DNA from 3 places in the Exiguobacterium sp. OS-77 genome. Region 1 is predicted to be linked to each of the others. Evidence: predicted binding sites of a transcription regulator. Region 1 holds the regulator's gene; each other region holds the start of a gene.

Region 1 (5,950 bases):
AAAGTACACGGTGCGAATGGTTACTGGGTGACGCAGAACGGGTACGAATACAACATGGCATTGATCGTCATCGCGCTTGGTGTAGCAATGATCGGTGCTGGAGACTACTCACTCGCTGCACTCATCGGGTGAAGAAAAAGGTGGGTCATTCATGAAGTTTGAGGCATCAACGCTTAGCGCAAAAGACAATTATAAATTACTGATCGGAAGCATCATTCCGCGTCCGATTGCTTTCGTGACAACGCAAGGAGAAGACGGGACGGTCAACGCCGCACCGTTTTCCTTCTTTACGGTCGCTTCAAGCAGTCCGCCGCAACTGGTGATCGCCGTACAACGGACGGATCAGGGGCAGAAGGATACGGCACGTAACATCCTAGCGAAACAAAGTTATGTCATCCATATCGTCAGCGAAGAGATCGTCGACGCAGTCAATGAGACAGCTGCACCACTTGCTTACGGTGAAAGTGAGCTTAAGCGGACGGATTTAACACTCGTCGATAGTGACGCAATCGAAGTACCCGGAATCGCGGAAGCGAAAATTCGCTTCGAGATGCGCTTGACGCAACACGTCGAGCTAGAAGGTGCCGATCTTCTAATCGGGGAAGTACTGCGCTATCACGTTGCAGATGAACTCGTCGAGTCGTTCCGAATTGACGCGGCAGGCTTGAAGGCTGTCGCTCGTTTAGCAGGGAATGATTATGCGACGATCGGGAAGACGTTTACGATTGCCCGACCGACGAAATGATCGAAGTGTGAATGCCTGACTCATCGTATGATTCGTTTTGATTCAAACAAAAAGGAGTGGAGAGACCGGTCTAACTACCGGAATCTCCACTCCTTTTTTCATGTCGTTCATCTGATTCATCAAGGCTGCGGATCGATTTCGTTTGAAGAGGCTTCAAGACCATGACGTTTACTGTACTGATAGCCATCGAGCAAATAAAAGACGATTGCGAGTGCCCATATTCCGACGCAGCTGATCAAGAAAGCGCTGATTGGAGAGACACTACCGTAATACGATAAGATCAACGGATCATTGAGTTCGACGAATAGCTGTATCGTCAGGAGCGTACAGCATAATCCCGAGAGTAAACTGATGAAGAGCCCACTCAATGTCTGGATGACGAGACCGATCATGCAGGAAATCAAGAGGAACAAAGGAAGTGCAGCATTGAAGGCATCTGGACGAATAAAGACGGATACATAATCGGCATATAACGGTACGAAATAGAGAACACCGGATAGTAATCCTAAGATGAGATTGATGAAAAAGCTCTTCGTCCGCATCAGTGTTGGTTCTCCCATCGTTCCATTAATTCGAGCAAATCGACATCAATCTGATCACGTTCTGCCGAAAGTGCCGTTGCTTTCGGAATGTCATTGAAGACTTCCGGTTCGCAAAGCAACTGTTCGATCTCCGCTGAACGCTGTTCGAGCCGCTCAATGTCTTGTTCGAGTTGTTCGATTTGCTGACGGCGCTTGCGCTCTTCCTTCTGCGCTTCTTTATCGATCGTCTTCGATGCCGTGACTTTTGCTGCTTTTGCTTCCTCGGCTTCAAGACGAGCGATTTCTTCTTGCTCCGCCTTCTTCTCCGTGTAGTACGAATAATCACCGAGGTATTCCGTCACGCCGGCTTCACTCATCTCGATGACGCGGGTCGCGATTCGGTCGATGAAGTAACGGTCGTGAGAGACGAATAACAGCGTTCCTTCGTAGTCGACGAGCGCATTTTCAAGGACCATCTTCGAATCCAGATCCAAGTGGTTCGTCGGCTCATCGAGGACGAGGACGTTCGTTTTCCGGAGTTTCAGTTTTGCAAGTGCGAGACGTCCGCGTTCGCCACCAGATAACTCATGGACGATCTTGAAGACATCGTCACCGCTAAACAAGAATTGCCCGAGGACAGACCGGACTTCTTGTTCACGCATCAGTGGCCATTCGTTCCAAATCTCATCGATGACGCGGTTCCGGTCATTGAGTTCTGCCTGCTCTTGATCGTAATATCCGATCGAGACGCCAGTTCCGAAACGGAAATCACCGAAGAGGGGGCGTAAGCGACCGACGAGGACTTTTAGAAGCGTCGACTTTCCGATTCCATTCGGTCCGACGAGTGCCAGCGATTCACCGCGTTGCAAGCGGAACGTGATGTCTTTTGAGACAGCTTCTTCGTAACCGATTGCCAGTTGATTGACTTGAAGAACGTCATTCCCGCTCTGTTTTTCAATCGGGAAGGACAGGACCGTGCTACGCTCATCCCCATCTGGTCGGTCGAGCCGATCGACCTTCTCGAGCCGCTTCCGGACACTTTGGGCACGTTTGGTCGTCGTCGCTCGGGCGATGTTCCGTTGAATGAAGTCCTGCATCTTCGTGATTTCTTCTTGTTGCTGTTCGAACTGTTTCATTTCTTGATCGTACAATGCCGCTTTTTGTTCCAAGTACTTCGTGTAGTTACCGGTGAACTTACGGCAGACATTGCGTGACAGCTCATAGACGACATTGACGACTTGGTCAAGGAAGTACCGGTCGTGCGAGACGATCAGAACGGCACCACGATAACCGCCGAGGTAACTTTCGAGCCAAGCAAGCGTATCGATATCGAGGTGGTTGGTCGGCTCATCGAGAATGAGGAGCTCTGGTGCTTGCAGGAGCATCTTCGCTAAGGCGAGACGTGTCCGTTGACCACCGGATAACGTTTGGATCCGACGCGAATAATCGTCCGGATAAAAGCGCATGCCGTGCAGGACGGAGCGGATATTCGCTTCGAACTGATAACCACCCGCTTCTGAGAAGTCGTATTGCGCTTGATCGTACGTCTTTAGGAGACGATCGTACGCGACCGGATCGTTCAAGATATGCTCCATGCCCATTTCGATTTCCATCCGGCGTAGTGTTCGTTCTTGTTCCTGCAAATGTTCAAAGACGGTCAGCATCTCGTTCCAGATCGTCTCGTTCGATTCAAGACCACTGTCCTGCGCGAGATAACCGATTTTGACATCTTTACCTTTCATGATGTCACCCGAGTCATGACTGAGTTCGCCAGCAATGATTTTGAGCAAGGTCGATTTACCGGCACCATTTCGTCCGACGAGCGCAATCCGGTCGTGCTCTTGTACTTCCAATTTGATATTTTCTAAAATCGGCTCAACGCCGAATGATTTCGAGAGTTGGTTGACTTGTAAGAGTATCATTTCCATCCATCCTTCCACCCTTTAGTCTATCACGAACAAAAGCGCGAGGTCCTGCGGAATATATTATTTGTGACTCTATGTGAAGTGGTTTACAATCAAGGAGAGTAGAAAGCTTTTTGCAAAGATTTGGGTGCCACGATGGATGTGGCCGAAGGGGGAACTGCAGGATGAATGGACCAGACACAAAAATTCCACAAGCGACAGCAAAACGGTTGCCGCTATATTATCGCTTCATCCAAAGTTTATACAATTCAGGCAAGCTCCGCGTCTCTTCTGCTGAGTTAAGCGAGGCGGTGAAGGTTGATTCAGCAACGATTCGTCGCGATTTTTCCTACTTTGGGGCATTAGGGAAGAAGGGGTATGGATATAACGTTCAACATCTCTTAACGTTTTTCCGCAAAACCTTGAATCAAGATGAGGTGACGAATGTTGCCTTAATCGGGGTCGGTCATCTCGGAACAGCGTTTGCAAATTATAACTTTTTAAAGAATAATAGTACTCGGATAGTCGTTGCGTTTGATGCGGACGAAGAGAAGGTCGGAACAACGACGCATGACGTTCCAATCTATCATGTTTCGGACATGAAAGAACAAATCGAAGCGAATCAGGTCGATGTTGCCATCTTGACGGTTCCATCCCAGTTCGCGCAGTCAGTAGCGGATGAGTTAGTCGAGTATGGTGTGACTGGCATCCTGAACTTTACGCCCGCGCGGTTGAACGTGCCAGCGAGCGTCCGGGTCCATCACATCGATTTATCGATCGAGTTGCAGTCGTTAGTTTATTTCATGAAGCATTATTCGCAATCAGCTGAAGGAGTGAAATCATAATGGAAAACCTTATCCCGTCAACTATAGCATTCATCGGACCAGGTAGCTTAGCACTAATCGGTGTCGTCGCATTAATCATCTTCGGACCGAAGAAGTTACCTGAACTTGGTCGTGCTGCGGGTCAGACATTGAAAGAGTTCAAGAGCGCAACGAACGGTATCATGGACGACGATAAAAAGGATGAACCGAAAGAGAAGTGATTGAATCATGGCGATTGATCAAGAACAAAGCGTGACGTCGCATCTGGACGAACTGCGTAAACGGATCGTCTGGTCGCTTATCATCGTCGTCGTCCTGTTCGCTGTTGCATTTCCGCTCGTCCGACCGCTCGTTCGCTTCTTGCAAGCGGACTTAAAAGAGCTCGGTATCGGTTTGAATGCCTTCAACGTCGCAGATCCTTTAATGTTGTATTTGAATCTTGCGTTCATCATCGCAATCGTGCTGGCATCGCCGTTCTGGATGTATCAACTCTGGGCATTCGTCCGCCCTGGTCTGTATGATAAGGAGCAAAAAGCGACATTGACGTATATTCCGGTCATCTTCTTTCTATTTTTGGCTGGTGTAGCCTTCTCATACTTTTGGTTGTTACCTTTCTTATTAAAAGTTTCGACTGAACTAGGGAAGGAACTCGGAATCGAACAAGTCATCGGAGTTGAGAACTACTTCAGTTTCTTAATCCGATTAACGATTCCGTTCGGTCTTCTTTTCCAATTGCCGGTCGTGACGATGTTTCTGACACGTCTTGGTCTCGTGACGCCAATTTTCATGCGAAAGAATCGGAAATATGCGTACTTTGCGCTGTTCGTCGTTGCGGCATTGATCGCACCGCCGGACGTGACGTCACACTTGATGATCTCGGTCCCATTGTTCGTTCTCTATGAAATCAGCATCTTGATTTCTGCGCGGACGTACAAAAAGGTCTTGATCCTCGAGCAACAGGCAGAGCTTGAACGACAGGCGGATTTGATGCGTGAATTGAATAAATGAATCGTGAATTCCTTCCGATAATTTTGGAAGGGATTCTTTTTTATGAAAGCGTTATTTTTATATTGATAAAGCAGTTAGCGATGCGTATACTAAAGTTAATTCATGGGGGCTTAGCTCAGCTGGGAGAGCGTTTGGCTGGCAGCCAAAAGGTCGTCGGTTCGATCCCGATAGTCTCCACCATATTCGTACACTTCAAACTCTTGAGCATTCAAGAGTTTTTTGTTGTTTTCAAAATATGGAAATGCAATATAAAGTGTCAATAAAAACAAATAATTATATAAAACAGACAGAACTGAATTGTTTATTTCCATCTATTTCATTAAACTAAATATACAGAATTTTCGTTTAACTGTTTTGTTGGTAACATCATTATAGTTTTTTAGAAAAGGGGAAAAGAAGTATGAAGAAGGAAATCGCACTCTTGGCAGCTGTCTTGATGACATCTTCCAACTTGGTCAGTGCTCAAGGAGCACTGTCCTCGCAAGATAAGGCAAGCGGTCAAAAGCCGCACGCCCTCTCACTTAAGAAAACAGGACAGGAGAAGGTGTATAAGCAGTCTGACAAGGTCCGTGTCGTCATCGAGATGGAGCAGAAGCCGGCGATTCAAATTGCGCAGGCACAAAACAAGCGGTATAGCACATTGAGCAATGCCGAAAAAGAGTCGATTAAGGATCGCCTCGTAAGTGTCCAAAAATCAGTCAAGTCAGCGATCGCTAAAAAATCGATTCCCGTTACATATAAGGAAAGCTTCACGACCGTCATTAACGGATTCAGTGGTGAAGTCAAGTTCGGCGACATCGAAGACATCAAACAACTCGACGGAGTCAAGAGCGTACATATCGCCCATGAATACGCGCGACCGAAAGCCGATAAAGGTGCAAAACCAGATATGTTATATAGCAAAGATATGGTTAATGCAAAAGAAACATGGCAGGACTACGGCTTCAA
Region 2 (5,950 bases), 2.0 Mb from region 1:
ATATCGGACGCTCGATCCCCAAGATAGATGAATGTCCCGTATGTCTTGAGTAACTGCTGTACGTCATACAGTGTCTTCATCGACCATCGGCTCCTTTACATAGGCATGTAGCAAATCATATGTCGCTTGTAACGACGTCTCATGCGTACGTTCGTACGAATGACTAGATTCGATTCCCGGACCGAACAATCCGTGCCGGACGTCGTGGCCCGCACTTACTGCTGCCGAGGCATCCGAGCTATAGAACGGATAGATATCAACTTTATATGGAATGCTATTACGTTGTGCTAAGCGTGTTAACTGGTGGCGTAAAGCTAAGTCATACGGACCAGAACCATCTTTGGCACAAATGGAGACTGTGAATTCATCGGAGTGTTGCCCCTCTCCTAGTGCTCCCATGTCGACCGCGATGTATTCTGCGACTTCTTCCGTGAATCCAGCATTTCCACCGAATCCGACTTCTTCGTAATTTGAAATCAGGATCTGGACCGTGTGTGGTAGTTCGATTGTTTTCCATTCCTTGATCAATTCAAGCAACAAAGCAACAGATGCTTTATCATCGAGATGGCGCGACTTCACGAATCCTGTTTCCGTATAGAGGAATCGCGGATCAAACGTTACGATGTCTCCCACTTCAATCCCCGCGACGCGCGTCTCTTCTGCTGTCGTCGAACGGATATCGAGCCGTACTTCGATATTATCAGCGGATCGTTCCGTTTTGTTCGTCTCGCGCGACGTATGAACACTCGAATGGTGGAACACGATCGTACCTGAAATCGTTTGACCGTCCATCTTGTGAATGAGACAGTTCTCACCTTCGATCGCTGTCCAAGCATATCCCCCCAGTTGTGATAAACGAAGTCGTCCTGTTGGTAAAATTTCTTTCACCATCGCTCCTAGTGTGTCGACGTGTGCCGTCAGTAACCGCGTGCGTGTTGAAGCACCAGGTAGTGTCGCTAAAATCGCTCCTTTTTCAAGCTTTCGATACGTGATCCCTTCTGCTACCAATCGCTTTTCTACATATGTAATAGCTTCTTTTGTCGAACCTGTCGGACTCGGAATCGAGACAAGCTCTTCAATCGTACGTATGACTTCTTTCATGTTCATTCGCTCCCTTTCAATCGGACTACGACGTGACATCCGCTTTGTTCTCATGATAACAAATATTCATTCTTTGCCGATACTGATATCCTACGGATACCATGCGAAAAAGCTGTAGCGCTTTTTTGCTACAGCTTCTTTCCACACCATCTCAATAACTTAGACGTACTTCTTCATCCAAATATCATCACGATATGTGCCGTCTTCTAATTTTACGGAATCTGGATCTTCGGCATATACTTCAAAACCGAGCGACTCATAAAGATTTTGTGCGGCTTCGTTCCCTGATAAAACGGCAAGAATGACTTGCTCGACGTCCGGTAACTTCTTCGCTTCCTCGATTAAGGCTTCCATCAGAGCGCGACCAGTACCCCCACGATATTCAGGTGATACGTATACTCCGGAAATCATCGCTTTATGCGATTCACGTGACAATTCATATGGTTTGACCTGACCAAACCCAAACAATGTATCACCGTCGAACATACCAAGCCAAACCTCATCGGAGTCGGGTTCTCCCTCAAGTCCTTCTTGTACTTCGCGGAGCGGGGTTTGCTGTTCATCATCAAACGAATGACCGAATGCATCTGGATGATTTTTTAATCCCTCAAGGCGTAGATTCCAGTATTGTTCTGCATCCTCTTTAGTTAGTTTTCGAAAAGTATACATGACTGTCGGTTCTCTCCTTTTTGGGTATCATGACGTACAAAAAATGACGTAAAAACGCTTCTATCTCTTACTTAACCCTTTTCTAGTAAAATAAAACCTAGATTTTTCTCTTTTTACTACCGGACGAATAGATGTAATTATTAACGTGTTTGTTCTCCACATCAAAAAAACTCAAGTGTGGACAATATGAAGCAGGTCCGACACTTGAGTTTTTTGCTACTTTATTTCGTAACACCTTCATCATGATTCGTACGATTATCCTTGTAAGACGGGTTCAAGCGTCTGACGCAATACATCAGCAGAATGATGGAATTTCTTCAACTCTTCATCCGTCAATGAGACTTCAATGATTTCACGCACACCTTGACGATTGATGATGGCGGGAACTCCAATGTGGATACCGGAAATGCCATACTGACCATCGACATGCGCACCGACCGTCAACAGACAGTTCTCATTTCCGAGGATGGCACGAACGATACGAACGAGCCCAAGCCCAATCGCATAATAGGTTGCCCCTTTGCGCTCGATAATATGATAAGCAGCATCTCGGACGTTGATGTAGATTTGATCAAGATCTGCTTGAGAATAACGATCGTCTTCAGCAAGTAGTTCATCAATCGTTTTTCCATAAATGCGGCTGTTACTCCAGGCAGCGAATTCCGTATCACCATGTTCGCCAAGAATATAGGCATGGGCATTTCGGGAATCAATGTGAAAGTATTCTCCGAGCATTTGACGCAGGCGCGCTGTATCAAGCACCGTTCCTGATCCAAATACGCGGGATTTCGGAAGACCAGAATATTTCCAGGCAAGATGCGCCATGATATCAACCGGATTAGAAGCCACGACGATGATACCATCAAAACCGGAATCCATGATTTGACGAATCATTTCTTTCATGATCAACGCATTCTTTGCAACGAGATCGAGTCTTGTCTCACCTGGTTTTTGTGGAGCGCCTGCAGTGATGACGACGACTTCCGCTTCGCGGCAGTCCGCGTAGTCGCCAGCCCATATTCGCATCGGTGAAGAGCTAAATGGTGTTCCATGGTTTAAGTCCATTGCCTCGCCCTCTGCTTTGGCTTTGTTGACATCAATGATGACAAGTTCTTCACAAAGCCCAGCTGTTGACATCTGATAGGCAAAGCTTGAGCCGACTGCACCAGCTCCAATGAGGGCTACCCGTGTCACTTTCGCATGTAATTCCATATCGTTATGTCCACCCTTTCATTCGTCCTAAGAGTTTGTTAACTATCTCACAAATAAATTGTAACATCTTTCACATTATTTGTATCATGTGAAATTAATCACATTTGTCCATTTTGTGTCATTGATATCCTAACATAAGGAATTACATACTCATATACTTTCCAGTTACCAGAATCGAACGATGATAAACCCGATTCCACTTGCCAAACCACTCGTTAAGACATTGACAGCATCATTCCCTAAAAATCGAATACCTGAAACATAAGCTGTCGGTTGCCCATGGTGCTTTCGCTTTTCTGTGTATTCCCCACAAACTGTACATCGGTAAACGCGTTGCCCTACTGCTCCAAATAGTGTATCCAGCAGGCTCCCGAGTACACCGATACTTGTTACGAGTAAGACGTCTCTTAAAGAAAGAGAAAATATCCAATGCGCTGCTATCGCGATGAACGCAGCTCCTGCGATCGTACCGACCGTTCCAATCAGCGACATCGCTCCACTTGTTCCTGCTGGTACCCGTCGTAACGTTTTGAGCGACCATGGATCACGTCTTGAGAGCGGTCCGATTTCGGATGCCCACGTATCAGCATTCGATGCTGCGATGACGAATAGAAACAACAAGAGATACGCAAAATCCATCGTCATGGCATACGCTAAGGCAGCAACGAACGCTACCCCTCCATTCGCAAGGACTTGCCATCCGTCACGCGCGCCGTCTTTCTCAACGATGGAGTCGACCGATTGTTTTCTAGATCGTCCGACCTTCGATAACAGACTCGAGCTACCAAAGAAGAGTAAGAGTACTACTAATCCTTGCCAACCGAATCCGAATGAGACACCACTACCGACGAGCAGGGTCATGATCGCACCACTTGTCGTCAATAAACGAAAAGATCGTCCGGTCCAAGCAAGCAATAGACAAAACAAAATGGTCGCGCTTAGCATCGGATGACCTCTAAGTCAGTGACGATCAGATCAACTGGGATATCAAAGGCTTCCACTTCAAAATCTGAAAGAAGTTGTTCAGAAAAGGCAATCGATACTTTACATCCTGCATAGGTCACGAGTGCACGATCGTAATAACCTCCCCCCCATCCTAACCGATATCCGTCCCGTCGATAGGCACGACCCGGAACAAGGCAAAGCTCTGCTTGAGCAAGTGAAGCGCGACGTGCTGAAGCGGTCGGTTCAGCAATCCCCATCTGATTTGCTTGCAGTTGATCTTCTGGTCCATGTTCATAAAAGATCATCTCGTCTCCGACTACTTTTGGTATCAAGACCGTCTTGCCCTCTTGCCACGCCTGTTCAATCAGCATTCTTGTATCACATTCATTTCGAAAAGCTAATGTGATCGCGACACAAGTCGCTTGTTGCCATTCAGGTAATAATAATACATGTTCGTGAATCAACCGTTCCTTCTCCGCACGGTTCTCCATCATATCGAGTCGTTCTTTGATCAGACGGCGTACTTCTTGTTTATTCATGAATGTCTTCCTTTCCACAAAAAAAGCCATCACACGAAGTGACGGCTTCCATCTCAATTATTTCACTTCACGGTGAAGTGTGTGCTTACGGAGACGTGGGTTGTATTTCTTCAACTCAAGACGCTCTGGGTTGTTACGCTTGTTCTTTTTAGTGATATAAGTACGGTCACCAGTTTCAGTGCAAGCTAATGTGATTTTAACGCGCATGGGATTCCCTCCTATCTAGCTCTCGATGTATCAAGTGATTTTGCTTTACATAAGGTTAAGCATACTCAAGTATCGTACCAAGAAAGGAAAGGAATTGCAACTGTTCATCCGTTCTTTTTCGGATTCGTCACGTGTTGATATGGTTTTTCAAGGTTCTCTTCAAAACGCAGTGGCTTCTTTTCGACGTGATACTCTTGCTCCACCCCGTGACGTGACTCTTCTCGTTCTAGATAAACAACCGCTGATTGGCGCAACGCATCTCCTTCAAGTCGTTTTAAGGCAACGACCAGACCACCTGAACGATCAGGAGAACGCTCACTTTCGACATCGTAGACGTTACTGACGAGTGGCAACTCTTTGATCTTCGCGATAGCTTGGGCAGCTGATGCGGTCTCCATGTTGAAGTTGTGGATGACTGCGAAATCAACGATCTTACTCAAAGCTTGCGCTTGGCGTAAGAAGGCTAAATTTAGTGCCGCCAGTTGGTTATAGGTCTGAACGAGCGGTAGACCTGTCACTTGCACTCCGTAAACGTGAACACCTTCTTCAAATCGATACGCTTCCAGATGTTCCGTGACGACATAGACGTTCTCACCAGCAGCAGCAAGCCGTCGAGCGAGCTCCGAAGCTGGCCGGTCTGACGCATCATATTGTCGGACAAACAATAAGATGGCGTCTGTATTCCAAGATTTTTCACGTTTCACTGCCACGTAGTAATCATGTGCCGTCAAGAAGACATCCGGTTCAATATCTGAATCTTGAAGGAAAGGATATTCGCGATATCGATCATCCAACCATTCCACCGTCAGCTCCTCCGCATCCAGGCGACGCTCAGTTTCTTCAAAACGTAGGATGTGCTCCCGGAAACGATTCGCAGCATACTGCGCTGTCGTCTGTCCATCAAGGATGAACGGCCAGTCGCTCGAGACAGCGAGGAGGTATTCTCGAATGAGTTGACGCTTCGCTTTGACAGTCAATGCATCTTGATGACGATTTCGAGCTACGATTCCTGCTAGTCTCTTCTCAAGCTGATGGAGATGACGAATCATCCAGTCATTCCGTTCATTGATCCAGACTTCCGCGTAGCCTTTTCGTCCCCATGTTCCCATCGCGACGTGGGCCGTGTCGATGTCTTGGAAGTGACGTTCGAGGAAGATCGCCGGTGAAATCGACTCAATTCCTTGGTCTTCTAAACGTTCCATCGCTTTACCGAGGAAGTCGGGACCTTCAAACCACCAGTGACCGAATAATTCGGCATCAAATGGTGCTGTGACAAG
Region 3 (5,950 bases), 1.6 Mb from region 1:
ATTAATGTCGCAATGACGACGACTCCACTTAAGACAAGCTTCGTTTTCGTGATGACCGGAATTTCATAATCGTCTGGAGCGATGTCGCGAATCTCATACGTCCGCTCTTTCCGGTACGTGTACAAACCGATCAAGAGACCAACGACCATTCCGAGTGCTGGAATCGCCATTGCTTCGATGACGGAAGCTCCAGCAGTATCGAGACCATTTGCCTTCAGGTTCTTCAGCAAAATCTGATTGAGGTAAATGTCTCCGAATCCAACCGGTAAGAACATGTATGGTGTCACAAGACCGAACGTCATGATGATCGCTATCCGGCGTCGATCGATCTTAAGCTGAGAAAAGAGACCGAGCAACGGCGGAATGATAATTGGAATGAATGCGATGTGGATCGGCAACACGTTTTGTGAACTGATCGCAAGCAAGAGAATCGCGAACAAGATGAATCCTTTTAATTTTTTGACGGAAGCGGCACTTGCGTTACCACGCGAACGCGCAATCAAAGAGTGCGCAAGTGCATCCGGTAAACCTGTTTTCGAGAGGGCGACGGCAAATGCACCGAGCATCGCGTAGCTAAGGGCAATTTCTGCTCCGTCACCAAGACCACCGGAGAATGCTTTTGTCGTCGCAGTCAGGTCAAGACCACCGACGAGACCACCAGCAAACGAACTGATGACCATCGCGAGCACGATGTGGACGCGGAAGATCGCTAAAATAAATAGTAAAAAGACGGCAAACAATACGGCGTTTATCATTCAGTAAAACCACACTTTCTTTTGTTATCACTGTACTATACTAAAGTATCTTACAGCCATGTTGGAATGCTGTCAAGAGTAAAAGTCTGACCTCGTAATCGAAAGATGAATGATACGCTTTTTAGCTCTCCACAAGAAGTTACATTCTGTTATACCCCGAAGCATGAAGTGAGAAGCGTTTTGATCACTGAAAATGACTCATACGAAAAACGTGCCATCCTTCTCCGTTACGAGAAAATATGGCACGTTATCTTTAATTTAAGACGGAGTAGAATATCTGAATCTATTTGCGTTTCTTCTATAAAGAGTGATCAGCAATCGACGACGTCGAGCTTACCAGTACCCGGATCGATGACGAGTCCGTGGACGTTCGTTCCTGGCGGTAGTAATGGATGGTTCTTCACGAGGCTGACCGAGTGAGCGACGCTCTCTTGAACTGACGTGAAGCCACGCAACCATTGATTCAAATCAACACCTGATACTTCAAGCGTGTGAAGAATCTGTTGGTCGATTCCCCGATCCTTCATCTCGTTGATCATGTGGTTAGGATCAATCGTGCTCATGCCACAGTCATGGTGACCGATGACGACGACTTCTTCAGCGCCAAGGGCATACAATGCGACGAGAATCGAGCGCATGACGGAACCGAATGGGTGCGAGAGGATAGCACCGGCATTTTTGATGATCTTCGCATCCCCGTTCTTAAGACCAAGTGCGTGTGGGAGGAGCTCCGTCAATCGGGCATCCATACACGTCAGGATGACGACCTTTTTGTCCGGGAACTTATCCGAGACGAACTGCTCATACTGTTTTTCGGCGACGAATCGCTCGTTGAAGGCTAGCATTTCCTGTACAACTGACATTCAAGTGTCCTCCTTTAGTGGTAGCTCTTAATATGTACCCCATATCAGAATACAAGATGATGAAACGGCTATCAAGTCACGAAAATGCGAGGTGTGACAAATCGCACACATCCATGTACTTGAAGCAAAACGATGAAAAAGAGGAATTCACAACAGTTGTAAACGCTATCAAAAGTGTGAGGGAATTCACAGGATGGTCATGCACAAAACAGGAAAAAGGGGTTATGATTGATTTGTGAAGGAAAGCACAAACTATTGAAAAACAGCTTGGCATTCCTGACATAATGGTTGGCAAATCAAACTCAGATTCGTTCCACGACAGGGAGGAAACCACTCATGGCTGTGAAAGAAAAAACAAAATCGACGGCAACGCCGGTCGAACAAGCGGTTGGACAAATCGTTGAAAAAGGGCAACGCGCATTACAAGAATTACTGACATTCGATCAAGAAAAAATCGATACGATCGTTCGGAATATGGCACTTGCCGGACTTGAACGGCACGTCGAACTCGCTCGTCTCGCAGCAGAAGAGACGGGACGCGGTGTCTTTGAAGATAAGATGATTAAAAACATGTTTGCGACAGAATACATCTACAATAGTCTACGTCATGAAAAAACGGTCGGGATTTTAGAAGAAGATGTCCAAAACGGCATCACATATATCGCTGAACCCGTCGGTGTCGTCTGTGGTGTCACACCGGTCACGAACCCGACATCAACGACGATGTTCAAAGCATTGATTGCGATCAAGACGCGTAACCCGATCGTCTTCGCGTTCCACCCGTCGGCACAACGATGTTCCGTCGAAGCAGCGAAAACACTCCGCGACGCAGCCATCAAAGCAGGGGCACCGAAAGACTGTATTCAATGGGTGGAAGAACCATCACTTGAAGCAACGAAAGTCTTGATGAACCATGAAAAAATCGCCATGGTCCTTGCGACAGGTGGAGCAGGAATGGTCAAATCAGCGTATTCAACAGGTAAACCGGCACTCGGTGTTGGACCAGGGAACGTTCCGTGTTACATCGAACAGTCTGCGAAAGTCAAACGGGCCGTCAGCGATCTCGTTCTTTCAAAAACGTTTGATAACGGGATGATTTGTGCGTCTGAGCAAGCTGTCATCGTCGACCAAGAGATTTATGCGACGGTTCGTGCGGAAATGGAAGCACTCGGTTGTTACTTCTGTACACCGGAAGAAAAACAACGCCTCGAATCACTCGTCATCAAAACCGATACATGTGCCGTCAACGCGGACATCGTCGGGAAACCTGCGACATGGATCGCAGAAAAAGCCGGAATCGATGTTCCGGAAACAACGGTCATGCTCGTCGCGGAACTCGAGCACGTCGGAGCAGCAGAACCACTGTCTCATGAAAAACTCAGTCCCGTCCTCGGTGCGTACCGCGTCGCTTCCACCGAAGAAGCGTTTACGATTGCCGAACAGATGCTTGAAATCGGTGGTCTCGGTCATACAGCCGTCATTCATACGACGAACGATGACTTGATGACAGCGTTCGGACTCCGCATGAAAGCCTGCCGGATCCTCGTCAACAGCCCATCTGCTCATGGCGGAATCGGTGATCTGTACAACGAGTTGACACCATCACTGACACTCGGTTGCGGATCATACGGGAAAAACTCTGTTTCTGAAAACGTGACAGCGAAACACTTACTCAACGTCAAAAAGGTGGCGAGACGACGCGTGAACATGCAATGGTTCAAGGTCCCTGAAAAAATCTACTTCGAAAAGAACTCCGTTCAGTACTTGCGGTCGATGACTGACGTCTCACGTGTCATGATTGTCACTGATCCAACGATGGTACAGTTCGGGTATGCCGATAAAGTAATTCAAAACTTACCACAGTCCGTCAGTTACCGGATCTTCGACCAAGTCGAACCAGATCCATCGGTGACGACTGTTCAGACAGGTGCTCAAGCGATGCGTGATTTCAAGCCTGACTTGATTATCGCCCTCGGTGGTGGTTCAGCGATGGATGCTGCAAAAGGAATGTGGCTCTTCTACGAACAACCGAACGAAACGTTCTCGAACTTACGTCAAAAATTCCTCGATATTCGCAAACGGGCGTATCAATTCCCGACACTTGGTCGTCAAGCGAAGTTCGTCGCGATTCCGACGACTTCTGGTACAGGTTCAGAAGTGACACCATTCACCGTCATCACGGATAAAGAGAAAAACGTTAAATACCCGATTGCTGACTATGCGTTGACACCTGACGTCGCAATCGTTGATCCGGAATTCGTCATGACCGTCCCGGCTTCGATCACTGCTGATACCGGAATGGATGTCTTGACGCATGCGACAGAAGCTTACGTCTCGGTTCTTGCGAACGACTATACGGATGGACTGGCACTCAAAGCAATCAAGATGATCTTCGACTACTTGCCACGAGCATATGCTAACGGTTCTGACGCCGAAGCACGCGAAAAAGTGCACAATGCGTCAACGATGGCAGGGATGGCATTTGCGAATGCCTTCCTTGGAATCAACCACTCGATCGCACACAAAATTGGTGGTGAATTCCACACGCCACACGGACGGACGAACGCGATCCTGATGCCGCACGTCATTCGCTATAACGCGTCACGTCCAACAAAACTAGCAGCATTCCCGAAATATGAATCATTCGTTGCGGATGAGCGGTATGCCGACATCGCACGCTACCTCGGTCTTCCGGCAGCAACGACGGAACAAGGGGTCGAATCACTCATTCAAGCGGTTGCTGATCTTGGACAACGTCTCAACATCAAGATGTCATTCAAGGCGCAAGGCATTCAAAAAGCAGACTTCGAGGCAAAACTCGATAAGATGGCAGTCGATGCCTTCGAGGATCAATGTACGACGGCGAATCCGAAGATGCCGCTTGTCGCTGAGTTACGGACGATCATGGAACAAGCATACGAAGGCATCTAATAGAGAAAAAAATACCATGGCACCTGATCGTTCAACCGGCTTCTCACTGTGAGAAGCCGGTTTTTATTTTGGAAATCAGTGGAGACAGTCGGAGAAAAGGTGGGATATAATGGCTGTTGAATGAATTTGATGTTTTTGGTTTCGCTGTAGCAGGAATATTCAAACATCAGACATAAAAAGGAGGAAATGGGATGGAGTCAAGGCAAGAAAGGAAACAACGACGGTTTTCCGTCTGGGATGTCCTGTTTGGCGTCCTTATCGGTCTCATCTTTTTCGGTGTCATCTATGGTGTGATGGCATTTTTGACTTCACAAATCACCTCATCCTCAGACTATCAGGATCTCGTGACGCAGATGCAACAGGCGGATGTCTCCTGGAAAGATGCAGACATCACGGTGTCATTGATGCTACTGTTCGTCGGTGGGCTGTCAATCACGATGCCGAGTGCGGTCCGGGAAGGGATTATCAATCAGGTACTCGACGCGAGTTCTGCCGGTGATGTCTTATCGTTGTTTGGGATCGACTTAAAACAGGTCCTCGCACCACTTACGTTCGATGTCTCTTACGGCACGTTACTTTATTCTGTCTTTGGCATCGGTTTAATCGTCCTGTTATTTTTAGTATTACGGATTAAGGCAAGTCGTCTTGGGTGGACGATTCGATCGGTTAGTTTCTTCTTAACCGTCGGGATCATCTGGTTCGTCCTTGCCGGACGTGGAAACGACGTGCCATTCCTCTCGTTACAAGACGGCTATGCGATGAGTGGCATCTTACCGCTTCTCGTCGTCAGTTTGCTTGGTTGGATGGCGTTCTTCCCGCAAAAGTTATCCGGTCTGACAGCTGCTGGACGTGCCAGCTTACTGATTTTGATGCTCGCAAGTACGCTTCAACTCGTCTTTACGGTACAGGACGAAGCGGAATATGACGGCGATTCTTCACTACGGACGGCATTGACCGTCGCGAGTCTGAACGCCGGAAGTGGCGGGATGTACGACTGGATCCACGGCGGTCAAGTCGTGTATCAAGCAGACGTCCTTGGAGCGAATGCGGAAATCCCCGTCTCGATGTTGAACGGGGAGACCTCAAAGGATCAGCTCAATGACTCGATCCAAAAAGTCGTCGATGGGATCGACACGGACCGGGTGACAGAACAATTGTTGACGTTACTCGGTGGAGAACGTCCGGATTTGTCAGCAACACAATTGAAGCTCGATCCTGTTGATTACGGCGTCGCGCGGCAGACGATCCAAGTGATTGATGCGGAATCGGCAGGAGCGACGCCACCGAATGTCTCCAGTGAGAGTGCGTATTGGGTGTTGTTGCTCGTAACGTTTGCGATCTACTTCGTCTGTAGTATCCGAAGCTTCAAATCGATCATCGATCCGTTCGTCTTTGCGATCG

Evidence for each region. The regulator Rex, encoded in region 1, represses fermentation and respiration genes when NADH is low (regulators of the CRP and FNR family bind a similar motif). The targets are predictions, from matches to a motif close to TTGTGAAATATTTCACAA.
Region 2: the regulator Rex is predicted to act here: its motif matches at 3,069-3,086, upstream of EXG77_RS11690 (L-lactate dehydrogenase).
Region 3: the regulator Rex is predicted to act here: its motif matches at 1,852-1,869, upstream of adhE (bifunctional acetaldehyde-CoA/alcohol dehydrogenase).

What each region holds. Positions count from the first base shown of each region.
Region 1 is NZ_DF239008.1:291,715-297,664, forward strand. Features, by position in the region: gene EXG77_RS01480 (DoxX family protein) at 1-132, shown strand, start outside; gene EXG77_RS01485 (flavin reductase family protein) at 152-745, shown strand; gene EXG77_RS01490 (hypothetical protein) at 865-1,305, opposite strand; gene EXG77_RS01495 (ABC-F family ATP-binding cassette domain-containing protein) at 1,287-3,188, opposite strand; gene EXG77_RS01500 (redox-sensing transcriptional repressor Rex) at 3,356-4,015, shown strand; gene EXG77_RS01505 (twin-arginine translocase TatA/TatE family subunit) at 4,015-4,215, shown strand; gene tatC (twin-arginine translocase subunit TatC) at 4,223-5,002, shown strand; tRNA gene EXG77_RS01515 (tRNA-Ala) at 5,107-5,182, shown strand; gene EXG77_RS01520 (S8 family serine peptidase) at 5,403-5,950, shown strand, end outside.
Region 2 is NZ_DF239008.1:2,258,193-2,264,142, forward strand. Features, by position in the region: gene EXG77_RS11675 (YqgQ family protein) at 1-80, opposite strand, end outside; gene EXG77_RS11680 (M42 family metallopeptidase) at 64-1,101, opposite strand; gene EXG77_RS11685 (GNAT family N-acetyltransferase) at 1,261-1,770, opposite strand; gene EXG77_RS11690 (L-lactate dehydrogenase) at 2,026-2,982, opposite strand; gene EXG77_RS11695 (DUF92 domain-containing protein) at 3,148-3,927, opposite strand; gene EXG77_RS11700 (5-formyltetrahydrofolate cyclo-ligase) at 3,921-4,466, opposite strand; gene rpmG (50S ribosomal protein L33) at 4,524-4,673, opposite strand; gene EXG77_RS11710 (1,4-alpha-glucan branching protein domain-containing protein) at 4,778-5,950, opposite strand, start outside.
Region 3 is NZ_DF239008.1:1,912,364-1,918,313, reverse strand. Features, by position in the region: gene EXG77_RS09910 (Na+/H+ antiporter family protein) at 1-752, opposite strand, end outside; gene EXG77_RS09905 (carbonic anhydrase) at 1,067-1,618, opposite strand; gene adhE (bifunctional acetaldehyde-CoA/alcohol dehydrogenase) at 1,955-4,549, shown strand; gene EXG77_RS09890 (hypothetical protein) at 4,741-5,950, shown strand, end outside.